2 linked regions of the Thiorhodovibrio winogradskyi genome follow. The protein of the gene in region 1 interacts with the protein of each later gene in a pairwise test. Links are inferred from orthologs where the notes say so. Each region holds a gene or a part of one and is shown on either strand. Other genes may lie near its edges.

Region 1 (8,586 bases):
GGCCAACCGACCGAGGGGCTCAGCGCGACCGACATCCGCAATGCGTTGCGGCTATGGTCACACTAGCGCCCGCGCACCGCGACTCAAAAGGCCGCACCCGAGGGCTTGTTCATTTTTTTCAAAATCAACGCCAAGGGACAAAAGCCGGTAAAAGCCGACTGTAGCAAATTCAGCCCGATAAAGGCCGTGAACAGGTACCAATAAGGCGACACCCAGTTACCCAGGGCCAGGGTCACCAAAATCATGAATCCGGCAAAGGCAAAGACGATACGATCAATGTTCATGGGATATTCTCCTGATTGGTTTCTTGGTTGGTCTTCCGGTCGGTCTTTTGGCGAGCCCGCTGGCCAAATGCCAGTCAACCTTGGCTTAAGTCACTGGACCGACGCGGCTGCAAAGCATCGAGTGACGCGGGATCATAGTCAAGCTGCATCCCGGCATCAAGCAGGCACCGAACCGCTAGCGATCCGCCAACTGCCAAGGCCAGCAGCCAGGGACGGCAACAGCGCAACTCTAAACGCCACACCAGCATGACAGCCACTCGCCAAACTGCCAACAGCCAGTCGCTTGCGTCCCTGATCGAGGCGTTGCGCGACCCTGCCGCCTATGCGCATCCGGTTGGCCGGGTCGATGTCATCGAAACCCACATCTCCTTTGTGCTACTCGCCGGCGCCTATGCCTACAAACTGAAAAAGCCGGTCAATCTGGGCTTTCTTGATTTCTCCACCCTGGAGCAACGTCGGCACTTCTGCCATGAGGAAGTCCGCATCAACCGCCGTCTGGCCCCGGGGCTCTACCTGGATGTTGTCAGCGTCAGCGATCAGGCGGGGGCCATTCGCATCCACGCTCAGGGCGAGGCGAAGGCGCTGGAGTATGCCGTGCGCATGCGGCGTTTTCCGCGCCATGCGGTGCTGACGGAAACGCCCATTGATCGCGACATCATTGACCGCCTGGCCGAGCGCATTGCCGAGTTTCACCTCGGCCTGCCCCCAGCCGCCCCCGAGAGTTCCTTTGGGCAACCAAACAAAATTCTCCAGCCCATGCTGGCCAATGTGCGGGTGCTGCGCAAGAACCCGCTTGACCCAGAGAGCGAGCGGCGCATCGCGCAGATCGAGCATTGGACCCGCGCGCGCTTTAGCGAGCTTGAGCCCCTGTTCGCCGCGCGCAAGGCCGAGGGCTGGATTCGCGAGTGCCATGGTGATTTGCATCGCGGCAACATCGCCCTGCTCGATGGCGAGCCGACCATTTTCGACGCGCTGGAGTTCAACCCCGAGCTGCGCTGGATCGACTGCATCAGCGATCTGGCCTTCCTCGCCATGGATTTGCGCGAAATCGGCGAGACCGCGCTCGAGCGGCGCCTAATCAATGCCTATTTGGAGCGCACCGGCGATTACCCCGGTCTGCGCCTGCTGGCCTTTTATCAGGTCTATCGCGCCATGGTCCGGGCCAAGGTGTGTGGCATCCGCCTGGGCCAGCACCCCGAGGCAGCCGCGGATGTACGCCAGGCACGCGCCCATCTCGATCACTATTTGCGTCTGGCCGAGGCGTTCACCCACACACACCCTCCCCGGCTGTTCATCACCCACGGCCTGTCAGGCTCCGGCAAGACCTGGCTCAGCCTGGCGCTGCGCGAACGCCTGCCGCTGATCCATATCCGCTCGGACATTGAACGCAAGCGCCTCTTTGCCACCGCGCCGAGCGATTCAAGCACCGTAGGTCTTTATAGCGAACAGGCCTCGCGCCAAACCTATTTGCGCCTGCTTGAGCTGACCGAGCAAATTCTGCTGTCTGGTTGCGGCGCACTGGTCGACGCCGCCTTTCTGCGCGCCGAGCACCGCGAATGGTTCCGCACACTGGCCAAGCAACAGGGTTGCGATTTCACCATTCTCGCGCTCAAGGCACCGCCGGATCTGCTCAAAACGCGCGTGCTTGCCAGACTCAGGCGCGGCGACGACGCCTCCGATGCCGACGCAGTGATTCTGGCCCGCCAGCAGGAACACCACGACCCACTCAGCGAGGAAGAAGACCACGCGGCCATTCATCTGGACACCGAATCCCCCGCCCAAATCGCCGCCTTTCTGCGCCGGATGACGCGGGAGGCCGCCGAGGAACCGCCTGCCCGCCAAGTGATCGCGGCGAGTTGTCAAGCCAACTCGGGCAAGTGACGAAATTCGACTAGAGGAACTCAGCCAGCTCCCGTTTGGGTTCCTGTTCCGGCTTGGGCTCCGGCTCGGGCTGCTCGGACTCGGGTTCGTCCTCGATTCGTCCCGGGTCGATTAGATTGAGCGAGGGTGCCAGGCGCAGCTCGCGCTCGTAGACGATTTCCACCCCTCCAGCCCCAAGTAACTGGCGTAGGCGTTTGATCAGAGTGTCACTTGGGCTCACCCGCCAATCCTCACCCAGGCGCAGCTCGCCGGTCGCGCCGGGACGTCGGTAGTGGACGCGCACGGCAAGACCGGTGCCACGAAATTGCTGCAGGATGTCGATCAGGGCATTGATCAGGTTCTGGCCCTGGTGATGCCGCTCGGGCTCGGCCAGATCGATGGTCAGGCGCAGATGGTCGGCCAGTTCGGCGCGCGCCTCGGCCAGAGGGCGCACACTGCTGGCACGCAGGGACCAGCTGTCGCGGAACTGATCGAACACCACTTGCCCGGAGACCACCAGGATGCTGTCGGTGACCAGCAACTCGCGGGTCTGCTCGTACAGCTCGGAGAAGACGGTTGCCTCGATGCGTCCGGTGCGATCGTCCAGGGTGACGCTGGCCATGCGCCCGCGTTGGGTTTTGTTGGCGCGCACCGCCACCACCAGCCCGACGACGGTGCGCGGCTCGCCGCGACCACCGCCCTCCTCGCCAAAGCCAAAACTCTGCCCGCCCTCGAGCAGACCGACGATGCGGCGCGAGACCATGGCGTTGAGCTCGGACTCATAGGCATCAATGGGGTGGCCAGTGAGATAGAGCCCCAAGGTTTCCTTCTCGCCGAGTAGGCGCTCGTCCTCGTCCCACTCGGGCCATTCGTCGGCGGCGATCTGTGGGTCGGGGCCGGTGTCAGTCCCGTCGTCCCCCATGCCACCGCCCATCCCGAACAGATCGGTCTGGCCGCTGCTGGCGCTGGCATGTGCCTGTTCGGCCAGCTTGAGCGCCACCGGCAGCTGGTTAAACAGGGTCGCGCGGTTTTTGCCGAGTTTATCCAGGGCACCGGCGCGAATCAGGGCCTCGACCACCCGGCGATTGACGCGCTTGAGGTCGATGCGGCGGCAGAAATCCCAGAGATCGGCAAAAGGCCGGCCATCGCGCACCTTGAGGATCGACTCAATGGCCGATTCGCCCACACCCTTGATGGCGCCCAGGCCGTAGATGACGCGCGCGTCTCCGGCGATGGTGAAACGCCATTCGGAGCCATTGATGCAGGGTGGGTCCACGGCCAGCTTCATCGCCCGGCATTCATCGATCAGGGTGACCACCTTGTCGGTGTTGTCCATGTCCGCGGACAGGACCGCGGCCATGAAGGCGGCCGGGTAATGGGTCTTGAGCCACAGGGTTTGGTAGCTGACCAGCGCGTAGGCGGCCGAGTGACTTTTATTGAAGCCATAGCCGGCGAACTTTTCCATCAAATCGAAAATGTGCGTGGCCACCCTGGCATCCACGCCGCGCTCGGTCGCGCCCTGCTCGAAGATGGCACGCTGCTTGTCCATCTCCTCGGCCTTCTTCTTGCCCATGGCGCGGCGCAGCAGGTCGGCGCCGCCGAGCGAATAGCCGGCGAGCACCTGGGCGATCTGCATCACCTGTTCCTGATACAGGATGACGCCATAGGTGGGCTTGAGGATAGGTTCGAGGTCCGAGTGCGGATAGGCCACGGCGGCACGGCCGTGCTTGCGGTCGATAAAGTCATCCACCATGCCCGATTGCAAGGGGCCGGGGCGGAACAGGGCCACCAGGGCGGTGATGTCCTCGAAACAGTCAGGCTGGAGCTTTTTGATCAGCTCCTTCATGCCGCGCGATTCAAGCTGGAACACCGCCGTGGTGGCGCAGCTTTTCAACAGCGCGAAGGCCCGTTGATCATGGGCATCGATCTGCTCGATCTCGAGCGGCGTCTCGCCCTGCTCCGCGCGCCGGGCGTTCACTGTCTTCAGCGCCCAGTCGATGATGGTCAGGGTGCGCAGGCCGAGGAAATCGAACTTCACCAGCCCGGCCTGCTCGACATCGTCCTTGTCGAACTGGGTGACCAGATTCTCCCCGCCCGGCTCGCAGTAGAGCGGCGCGAAATCCGTCAGCTTGGTCGGCGCGATTACCACGCCGCCCGCGTGCTTGCCGGCATTGCGTGCCAGGCCCTCGAGCTTGCGCGCCATGTCGATGATAGCGGTGACGGCCTCGTCCTCGGCATAGGCCGCCTTGAGCTCCTCGCTTTCCACCAGCGCCTTGTCGAGCGTCATTTTCAGCTCGAAAGGCACCATTTTAGCGATTTTATCGACAAAGCCGTAGGGATGGCCTAGAACTCGGCCGACATCACGCACCACCGCCTTGGCCGCCATGGTGCCGAAGGTGATGATCTGCGACACCGCCTCGCGACCGTACTTGCGCGCCACATAGTCGATGACCTCGTCGCGGCGCTCCATGCAGAAGTCGATATCGAAGTCGGGCATGGACACCCGCTCGGGGTTCAGAAAGCGCTCGAACAGCAGGTCGTGCTCAATGGGGTCGAGATCGGTGATCTTGAGCGCATAGGCCACCAGCGAACCGGCGCCCGAGCCGCGCCCGGGGCCGACCGGAATACCCTGATCCTTGGCCCACTGGATGAAGTCGGCGACGATGAGAAAATAACCCGGAAAGCCCATGTCGCAAATGACTTTCAGCTCAATGTCCAGGCGTTCGTCATAGACCCGGCGGTGCTCGGCGAAGTCCGGCGCCTGCACATCGAAGGTACGCACCAGGCGCCAATCGAGCCCCTTTCGCGAGGCCTCGGCAATGAAGTCATCCACGCTCTGCCCATCGGGCGCCCCTGGCGGGAGGGGAGCGTCCGGCAGATAGCTCTTGCCCAACTCCAGCTCCAGATTGCAGCGCTTGGCGATCTCGAGCGCATTCTCCAGCGCCTCGGGCAGATCGGCGAACAGCTCGGCCATCTCCGCCGGGGTGCGCAGGTACTGCTCCGGGCTGTAATCGCGCGGACGGCGCGGATCCTCAAGGGTCAGGCCCTCATGAATACAGACCCGGACCTCGTGGGCATCGAAGTCCTCGGTCTTGAGAAAGCGCACATCGTTGGTCGCCACCACGGGCACCGACTGCGCGGCGGCAAGATCGACACAGGCTTGGATATGGAGATCCTCATCCGCCCGACCGGTGCGCATCACCTCAAGATAAAACCTGTCACCAAAGAGCTGAAGCCAGTCCGCTAGCCGCTGCTCGGCCTGCTCGCGATGGCCGCGCACCAGCGCCCGGCCGACATCGCCATACTGCCCGGCGGAGAGCGCGATCAGCCCCTCGGCGCTCTCCACCAGCCAGGCACGGTCGATACGCGGGAAGCCAGTATCCTGGCGCTCGAGATAGGCGCGGGAAATCAGCCGGGTCAGGTTGCGGTAGCCGGTCAGATTCTGCACCAAGAGCACCAGCCGATGCGGATGCGCGAGGTCGGCCGGATCATCGACGCGAAACTCACTGCCGACAATGGGCTTGACGCCAGCCGCCATGGCCGCCTTGTAGAAGCGCACCAGGCAGAACAGATTGGTCAGATCCGTCACCGCCACCGCCGGCATGCCCGCCTCCACCGCGGCCGCCACCAGCGCCTTGGGTCGAATCAGACCATCGACCAGGGAAAATTCCGAATGGAGATGCAGATGAACAAAGGAGTTTTCCACGATTCGGAGCCGATGTCCTTTAGCAATGTCCGTAAACCAAGAATCCGATGTGAACCAAGAAGCGGATGGTCAGGCCTCATCGCACCATCAAAACCAGAATCACCACCAACCCAGCCACACCGGCCAAGGGTAACACCACCGCCGCCCAATCGCCCTGCTGCGCCTTGCGCCCTTGCTCCTGCCAGGCCTTGTACGCGGGCCACATGCGAAACAGCAGCAAAATCAACACGGCCGCCAGCACGAGTTTCAGGAAAAGATCCATGATGTCTTCCTCCAGCTTGCAGAAATGAACCCCAACAGCACGGGCATAAAAAAGCCCCGATCAGAGCCGGGGCTGGCAAACAATGGCACTCAGTCAGTCATTATCGGTCAAGACTGGCGCCGGGTCGGGCAACCGTCATCAGTCATCGCCCATGAAGCCAAGAATCTGCAACAGGCTGATGAAGATATTGAAAATCGACAAATAAATGCCGTAGGTCGCCATGATGTAGTTGGTTTCCTCACCGCGGGCGATCCGGCTGGTATCGAACAGGATAAAGGCACTCATCAGCAAGATGATGGCACCTGAAATCGCCAGCGACAAAGCCGGAATGTTCAGGAACAGATTGGCGACAATGGCGACCAGCACCACCATCATGCCGGCAAACACAAAGCCGCCCAGGAAGCTGAAATCCCGCTTGCTGGTCAGCGCGTAGCCTGAGAGCCCGAGGAAAATCAGCGCCGTGCCACCAAAGGCCGTGGCGATAATGCCAGGTCCGTTCGGCAACGCCATGTACATGCTGAGAATGGATCCAAGCCCAAAGCCCAGCATGCCGGTGATCAGGAAAATCACCCCGACCCCACTGGCCGACTGAGCCGCGCGCGGGAGCACGAACATGCCCAACAGCATGGCACCAATCACGGACACCATATAGACCCAGGGCGGCATGGCCAAGGCCATCGACAGCATCGCCATCACCGCACTAAAGCCCAGGGTTGCAGACAACAGCAAATAGGTGTTCTTAAGCACCTTGTTCGCCGCGACAGCGCTCGAGGCGCCTTGCATCATCGTGTACTCATTCGCCATGGTTTCTCACCACTCCTGAGGTTGTTGGTTTAAGGTCGTTGGCTTTTAAGGATGCTGGCACCCAATCATGGGCACCAAAAAAATTGCGCGAAAGAAAAAATTACATCATCCCGACTGCCCAAGTCGGATCGAGCCATGTGTTTCGAGATCGAATCTTAGATCCCAGGCTGTTAATCTAAGCCCGGATCAGTCGAACATCAACGCCTTCCGACCCGTCCAGGGCATCTCAAGTTCCAACAGGATAACGAAAGCAGCCGCGAGATCAAGCACCCGGCCTACCCGCGCGCGGCGTCGCACGCAGTATCGCTCCCACCGGTGGCAAGGTCTGAGGAATGTCTTGATCTCGCAAATAACAAACCTTAGCTAGTACGTTTTACACCAAAGGGCAAAGCATTTGATTTGCATTGGCTCAGGCTGCTCCCAGCAGCACGCAAAGACTTGGTTAGAAAGCCGGCTGACGCCGGGTGAAGGGGGGCGGGGACCAAAAAAAACGCCCTCCGAAAGCCACGGCCTCTGTGGAGGGTTCTAGTTAGGATCCGGTCAAGAGCGGGAACCGCCCCCCTTCGCCGCTTATCTTAGCACCGGTTTCACCCTGACCGAGGGATGGCGGCATTACGGATCTGCACGAGCGACATTAATCCGTGCCTTTCGCGCAACTCCCGCATCGACAATCGTCGAAATCCGCGAACGCCTGGCTGCTCGGTCGCACACTGCACGATCTTCCGGGCGATTCGGTAGTCGATGTCCCGAAGCAGACTTCGGTCATTGGTGTCTCGCAACATTGACGCCATACCCGGAACCGTGAAGGCATGCCCCGGTGTCAGCATACGATTCGTCACCCGGCTAAGGCACGCAGCTCTGGCATCGATGTGATAGTCGCGAATGGCATGCGCGGTTCGATCCAGTCGCCGACAAACCTCGGTCATGACGCGCGCGATACGTTTTGGCCCTGCCGCGACAGTGCCAGCAAAGGTCACCGAAAGGCCAAGGAAATCAATATGGCTTGAGCCTTGAAATCGCGAATCCATCTCGCAGCGCCGTCCGGCGCCGTTGAAGTAGGTGAGTATGTCCTTTTTTTTATTACGCTGTACACCAAGCGGTTTGAGTAGTTCGTTGATCTTGGCATCCGCGTTTATAACAACATCCCGATCCGGGTGCGCAATTAGGAAGTCGTCATTGAACCGAGCGTAAAAAGCTCCTTCCGTATCCGCCAGCATCTCGTCGAGCGGCGCCGCGGCGAGAACATTCACCATGGGTACAATGGGCGTCCCCATCGGAATCCCGCGGAGTCGCGAAAACTCCAGGCCGCCTGGATCGCGAACCACCGGGCGGACCAGAGACTGAATCAATTGCCACGCATTGTCCGAAATCGCCCGATCCGTACCAACCTCTATCACCTCTCTTAGCTTGGTCCAAATGAAAGCATCCTGGTGAACCGGAAGATTGTCGCCGTACTTCTCGAAATCTGACTGGAGCACGAACAATCCGCGTTTCCTGGGATCAGGGACTCGGCGCCGGTAGTCGCGGACATAAGCCGCGAAGTCTTGCATCGCCTGATAGTTGCTCTTGCCCGGTAGATAGGAATAGAGCCCCGGCAATCCCAACACCCGCGCATTCTCGGAAACGACTTGGTAGACCACCGCGCCGATAATCTGATCGATAAATGTTGC
Region 2 (6,675 bases), 160 kb from region 1 along the record:
GTGCGCACCGGCTCGGATCGCCCGCTCGCCGATTTTCGCGCCCGTCACAGCCAGGCCTCGCAGGCCATCGGCTATGGCAAGTCGCTCATGGTCTTTCACATGCTGCGCCGACGCCTGGGCGATGAGGCGTTCATTCTCGGGCTGCGGCGCTTTTATGCCGACAATCTGTTTCGGCACGCCAGCTGGGCCGATTTGCGGCATGCCTTCGAGCAGGCGAGCGGACAGGATCTGGCGGCCTTCTTCAACGCCTGGGTGCGACGTCCGGGTGCGCCACGGCTAAGTCTCGGGCAGGTTGAAGCGCAACAAGACCCCGACGGCGGTTATCGGATCACTGCCTTGGTGCACCAGACGCAAGCGTCCGCTGTCTTCCCGCTGCGAGTGCCTGTCATCCTGCATGACATCCAGGGTCAACCCCATGAACACTGGATGGATTTCACCACCGAACGCGAGCAGAGGGTTCGCTTCAAGCTCGACAGGGCCCCATTGCGACTAGCCCTGGATCCGCTGTTCGACAGCTTCCGCTGGCTGGAACGCGGCGAAACCCCGATTCGCCTGAGCAGTCTGTTCGGCGCTCCGGCCGGCACCCTCATCCTGCCCGCCCAAGCGCCGGATGCCTTGCGTGAGGCGTATCGGCAACTGGCCGCGAGTTGGCAGCGGGGCCAGGCACAATGGCGGATCATCGAGGATGCCGAGATCGCCGAGTTACCGCCTGGCCCGGTCTGGCTGATTGGCTGGGAGAATCGCTTTCTGCCGCGGTTTGGCACCGGCAGCCCGGACTTTCAGCTCGCCATCGACCGGCGCCAGGTGAATGTGGCCGGCACCCGTCATGCAAACGTCAGCCCAGTGCTCACGCGAGGGTTCAGTGCCACTGACAAGACAACGCCGGAGAACGGGACTCAGCCGATTGGCTGGCTGGCCGCGGACCAGGTCGCGGCCGTCGCCGGACTTGCGCGCAAGCTGCCCCATTACGGCAAATACGGCTTTCTGCTGTTTCAGGGCAGCGAGCCCAGCAATCTATTGAAAGCTCAGTGGTCAGTGCATGCGTCGCCGCTGATTCACTGGTTTCGCGACCCTTTGAGTGACGCGCCAAGTGACCAGGCAGGCGGGGAGAGGATCAAAGACCTAAGGCCCGTCATACGCCATTCCTTGTTACAGAGCCTACCGAACTAACCCCCAGGGCCGTGGCATAGCGCAGCAGTTCCTCGGGCGTGGAGAAGCCCAGCTTCTTCATGATGCGCCGGCGGTAGGTATCGACCGTTTTGGGGCTAATGCCCATGGCCTCGGCGATATTGCGCGACGCGCTGTTGCGCGCCATGGCGTCGAGCAAGGCGCGCTCGCGCGTCGAGAGCCGATTGAAGGGAGCCTCCTCGATCGGATCTGGCTCCAAGGGAAAAAACGGCTTGCCCGCCCCGACCTGGTGAATGGCGGCGAGCAAATCCTCTGCTGATTGGTCTTTTTGCACAAAGCCACTTGCCCCAGCCGCGGCCATCTGCTGCACGAAGTGCTGATTGGCATGCGCCGAGAGCGCGATCACCTGAACGCCGGCTGGCAGGGCACGAATGCGCCCGGCCGCCTCGATGCCATTCATGCCCGGCATGCAGACGTCGAGCACCACCACATCCGGCTCCAGTTCATTGCTCATGCGCACCGCCTCATCGCCGTCGCCGGCCACGCCGATGAGTTTAATACCGGGATCGCGCCGTAGCAGCGCCCCCAGCCCGTCGCGGACCATCAGGTGATCATCGACCAAGAGGACCCGAATTGGCCGGGGTACCGGTTCCGGTTCCGGCCCTGGTTCCGGTTCCGTTTTCGGCGCAGATTCGAGCCCGGGCGCTTCATCGGCGGGAAAAGTCGGAGTCGAATGCGCAGCTGGACACCCCAGCGCTGACGCATCCAAACCCGCGTCACTGCCTGCTTGCTGTTCTTGCTCTTGTTCTTGTTCTGGCTCTTGTTCTGGTGTCATGCACGACCTCCGCCTCCTTCCAGCCAACCATTGCAACAGCCGGCGCGTAACGCATCAAATGCGCAAAGAACTGGTTTAGCATGCCTAAGACCTCGCCGCAACCAACCACAGCCCCATGCGACATGACATACGACAACCAACAGCCCACTCTTGACTTTGGCCGCGATATCTGGAGCGTCTCGCGCCTGAACCGCGAGCTGTCCGCCGTGCTTCAGGGCAGTTTTCCCCTGCTATGGGTGCGGGGTGAAGTCTCAAACCTGGCGCGCCCAGCGTCTGGACACCTATATTTCAGCCTCAAGGATCAGGCGGCACAAATGCGTTGCGTCATGTTTCGCAACAAACGCCTGCTCGCGGCCGTCACCCCAGCCAACGGCCAGCAACTGCTGGTGCGCGCGCGGCTCGGCTTCTACGAGCCGCGCGGCGAATGCCAGCTGATCATCGAGCACGCGGAACCGGCCGGCGAAGGCGCCCTGCGCATGGCGCTCGAGGCGCTGAAACGACGCCTCGCCGCCGAGGGCCTGTTCGATGAGGCCGGCAAACGCGCGCTGCCGGCCTTTCCGTGCCAGATTGGCCTGATCACCTCGGCCAGCGGCGCCGCACTGCATGATTTGCTCACGGTACTGGGACGGCGCTGGCCCCTCACCCCCCTGCTGATCTATCCCGCCCAGGTCCAGGGGGAAGGCGCGGCTGCAAGCCTTATCGCCGCGCTCGAGCGAGCCAAGGCACGCGCCGACTGCGATCTGCTGATTCTGGCGCGCGGCGGGGGTTCGTTCGAGGATCTCATGGCCTTTAACGACGAAGGCCTGGTGCGCGCGATACGCGCCTGCACCATTCCGGTGCTGACCGGCATCGGCCACGAAGTCGACTTTAGCCTCGCCGATCTCGCCGCTGACCGCCGCGCCGCCACGCCCTCCGCCGCGGCCGAATGTGCCACCCCCGCGCAACAGGCCGTGCGCGAGCGCCTGCTGGCCCTCGAGCGTCGGCTGGTAGCCAAAACTCAGGCACAGCTGCAACACATGCGCCGCCGCCTGACCAACAGCGAACGCCATCTGCGTCTGCTGCATCCCCGCAACCGCTTGCAACAGCAGGCACAACGACTCGATCAACTCGAACAGCGCCTGCGCGCGATGCTTGAGCGCGATCTGGAGCGCCGCCGCCAGCGGCTGCAACGCCTGCGACAGCGCTTGGCCCTTGCCACTCCGGCCCGCGCCATTGCAGGCGCGGGTAATCGCCTCGAGCGGCTACGAAGCCGCCTGCGAACAGCCGGACAAGGCCTCATCGAACACAAGCGCCAGCGCCTGCAAGCGGCTAGCGCCGCCCTGAATGCCCGCAGCCCCCTCGCTACCCTCGGCCGCGGCTATGCGCTGGTGAGCGGTTGCGAGGGTCAACTCATCAGGAGTCGCCATCAGATCCAGGCAGGCGATTGCCTGAGCATTCGCCTGCTAGACGGGACTGTAACAGCGCGGGCGGAAGACGCGGCACGGGCGAAAGAGTCCACGCGCACCTAAGGGGCATGGGACATCAGCACCAGGGAGAATCAAGCGCCTGTTTCCAAGGTCAGGCCAAACTCATTCAAGCAGCAAAAGCACGCCGACTCAGCCGCCCCGCGCCAACTCAGCCACCTTGGCCAGGCGTTCCATCGCCTGCTCAAGATTCGCGCGACTGGTGGCGATGGAAATGCGCGCGCATCCATTGAGCCCGAAGGCCGAGCCCGGTACCAAGGCAATACCAGCCTGTTCGATCAGGTATTCGGCCAGTTCAAGATCATTACTCACCGAATTCAGGCCATCGATCAGCCCCTGCACTTGTGGAAACACATAAAAGGTGCCATCGGTTGGCAGGCACTCAATACCAGGCATGGCATTCAAGGCATCGACCACCAGGTCATGACGCTCCTTGAAAGCCGCGACCATTTCCAGAATACATTCCTGCGAACCCTCGAGTGCCGCCTGGGCCGCCACCTGCGAAATGGATGTGGGATTGGAGGTGCTCTGCGACTGGACCTTTTTCATCGCCTTGATGATGGGCTCGGGTCCACCGGCATAACCGATGCGCCAGCCGGTCATGGAGTAGGCCTTGGAGACACCGTTGAGCACCAAGGTGCGGGGTTCAAGATCCGGGCACACATTCAGAATATTGACGAAGGCCTGATCGCGATCCCAGCGGATATGCTCATACATATCATCAGTGGCAATAAGCGCGCGCGGAAACTCACGCAGCACCTCGCCAAGCGCCTTGAGCTCATCGGCACTGTAGGCCATGCCGGTCGGGTTCGAAGGGCTGTTGATAAAGACCAGCCGCGTCTGCTCGGTCATGGCCGCGCGTAACTGCACGGGCGTGATCTTAAAGCGCTGCTCCGCCCCCGCGTTCACGAACACTGGCGCGGCCCCGGCGAGCAGCACGATGTCCGGGTAGGAGACCCAGTAAGGGGCTGGAATGATAGCCTCATCGCCTGGATCGAGCACCGCCTGGGCCAAATTATAGATACTTTGCTTGCCGCCGCAGGAGACCAGGATCTGATCTGGTGAAAAATGCAGCCCGTTCTCGCGCTCAAATTTCGCCACCACGGCCGCCTTGAGTTCGGCTGTGCCATCAACCGCCGTATACTTGGTGAAGCCATCGCGAATGGCCTTGATCGCAGCCTCCTTGATATGGACCGGGGTATCAAAATCCGGCTCACCGGCGCCAAGGCCAATCACATCCTGACCAGCCGCGCGCAACGCCTTGGCGCGAGCCGTGATGGCAAGAGTGGCCGAAGGTTTGACCGCCTGAACCCGGGTAGAGAGCTTGATTGTCATCGTTGTTTGGCACCTTGAGGTTGGGCTGAAATGTCATCAGGCACGTCGCCGCGACGCAAGCGCGGCATCATGATCGGACCGAGCGACGCAGGCGAACGCGCAAGCCCCAATCATAGCCGAGCATCATGGGCCCTGTCTCAACCCTTGAGACCCCGCGGCCAATCCCGCCCTCTAGCCAATCGAGTCGCGGGTTGCCGCCAAGGGACAGCGGCGCCAGGATGACCGCGTTGTAGCTGGACTCGCAGCGGGGGATATCCCGAAACATTTGGATTCCGGCGGGTCACGAACTTATCATGTCCATCACACAGCTGGTCGCGGGCAATCAACCACACTGTCATGACAACCCCACAGCCATGGCTCGGCAAGGCGAGACACTGCACACCGGGGCCAAATCCCTAGCACCCTGATGACGTCGCTTTAGGTATTTTTTCATGCACATTTTCGATGCCGAACCCGCCGTTGTGCGCGACCTCAAAGATGAGAGCACACGGATTCTCGAGAAGGCTTATACGCATTTTAAAATCAGCGCGCTACGCCATCCGACGCTGGGCAAGTTGGTCATTGTGGAGGATCTCCACGGCGGTGGTGCCGTGGTGGAAACCGAGCACTGAGTCGCTCACTGGAGCCACCCGCGCCCAACGCCCTCGTGGCGAGATCACGATTGGCAACCGCACACCATAGGCCGCGCGGAGGCCCCATTTGTTTTTCTCTTTCAGCGCGGCCATTAAGCTGCGCTTGATGACGCATTCCCATGGATCGCACCACTCAAAACATCGATGAACAATGGCTTGCCGAGCAAGCCGATCAGTCCTTGCAACGCTTGCGCCCGCGCCTTGAGCAGCGCTTTCAATCCGCCGTCGATGCTGGCGAATGGCAAGGCTACCTTGAACGCCTTGAGCGCCATTTTCCGCGCCTGTTCCGGCATTTGTTCCGGCTCTACGGCGGTTACTACGACTTTTTCTACCATCTCGAGAGCATTCTGTCCTCCGCCACCGAGATGTGGATCGAGCGTCCAGCCGAACTCAAGGCGCTTGATGCCATGCGTCGCGCCGATCCGCACTGGTATCAGTCCAACCGCATGGTCGGGGCCATGTGCTACGTGGATCTCTTTGCCGGCGATCTTGCCGCCCTGCGCGAGCGCATCCCATACTTAAGCGAGATGGGCATCACCTACCTGCACCTGATGCCCATTTTCAAGGAGCCCGAGGGCGACAATGACGGTGGCTACGCGGTCAGCAGCTACCGCGAGGTCAACCCAGCGCTCGGCACCATGGACGGTCTGGCTGACCTGGCCACCGAATTGCGCCACCACGGCATTTCCCTGACACTGGATTTTGTCTTCAACCACACCAGCGACGACCACGAATGGGCACAGCAGGCACTGAACGGCAATGCGCGCTATCAGGCTTACTACCGCATGTTCCCGGACCGCACCCTACCGGATCTCTACGAGCAGCACATGCCGGAGGTGTTTGGCGAGGACCACCCGGGCGCCTTCACCTACCGCACGCGGCTGAAGAAATGGATCTGGACCACCTTCCACACCTATCAGTGGGATCTAAACTACGAGAACCCGGAAGTCTTCAACCGCATGCTCGAGGAAATGCTCTTCCTCGCCAATCGCGGAGTGGAAATTCTGCGCCTCGACGCCGTGGCCTTCATTTGGAAGCGGCTCGGCACCAACTCCCAGAATCTGCCCGAGGCCCATTGGATTATCCAGGCGTTCAATGCCCTGGTCAGTATTGCCGCGCCGGCCATGGTGTTTAAATCCGAGGCCATCGTGCATCCCGACGAGGTGCGCAGTTATGTCAGCAAGGATGAATGCCCGCTGTCTTACAACCCGCAGCTCATGGCCCTGCTGTGGGATGCCCTGGCCACGCGCGATGTACGTGTGCTGCAACGCGCCATGGGGCA

What was found. The genes of interacting proteins can lie anywhere in the genome.
Region 2: the proteins of dnaE (region 1) and Thiowin_RS12920 interact in binary tests that used the Escherichia coli proteins (3 or more experiments, as listed by UniProt). The link is inferred for Thiorhodovibrio winogradskyi from one-to-one orthologs.

Annotation. Positions count from the first base shown.
Region 1 is NZ_CP121472.1:3,012,740-3,021,325, forward strand. The notes cover bases 1,976-6,225. They hold dnaE (DNA polymerase III subunit alpha), read right to left. Parts: upstream 5,851-6,225; coding sequence 2,176-5,850; downstream 1,976-2,175. Other genes in these bases: Thiowin_RS13655 (bifunctional aminoglycoside phosphotransferase/ATP-binding protein), read left to right, coding at 1,976-2,165; Thiowin_RS13665 (hypothetical protein), read right to left, coding at 5,927-6,112. In the rest of the region: Thiowin_RS13645 (DUF2934 domain-containing protein), read left to right, coding at 1-66; Thiowin_RS13650 (YgaP family membrane protein), read right to left, coding at 84-284; more of Thiowin_RS13655, read left to right, coding at 531-1,975; Thiowin_RS13670 (Bax inhibitor-1/YccA family protein), read right to left, coding at 6,251-6,916; Thiowin_RS13675 (RNA-dependent RNA polymerase family protein), read right to left, coding at 7,504-8,586. UniProt on the Escherichia coli protein: DNA polymerase III is a complex, multichain enzyme responsible for most of the replicative synthesis in bacteria. This DNA polymerase also exhibits 3' to 5' exonuclease activity. The alpha chain is the DNA polymerase catalytic subunit.
Region 2 is NZ_CP121472.1:2,854,068-2,860,742, forward strand. Bases 2,661-5,536 are described here. They hold Thiowin_RS12920 (pyridoxal phosphate-dependent aminotransferase), read right to left. Parts: upstream 4,762-5,536; coding sequence 3,559-4,761; downstream 2,661-3,558. Other genes in these bases: xseA (exodeoxyribonuclease VII large subunit), read left to right, coding at 2,661-3,471; Thiowin_RS12925 (hypothetical protein), read right to left, coding at 4,829-5,026; Thiowin_RS12930 (hypothetical protein), read left to right, coding at 5,193-5,372; Thiowin_RS12935 (amylosucrase), read left to right, coding at 5,513-5,536. Also shown: Thiowin_RS12905 (M1 family metallopeptidase), read left to right, coding at 1-1,170; Thiowin_RS12910 (response regulator), read right to left, coding at 1,133-1,732; more of xseA, read left to right, coding at 2,086-2,660; more of Thiowin_RS12935, read left to right, coding at 5,537-6,675. UniProt on the Escherichia coli protein: Shows aminotransferase activity with methionine and histidine as substrates, and to a lesser extent also with phenylalanine.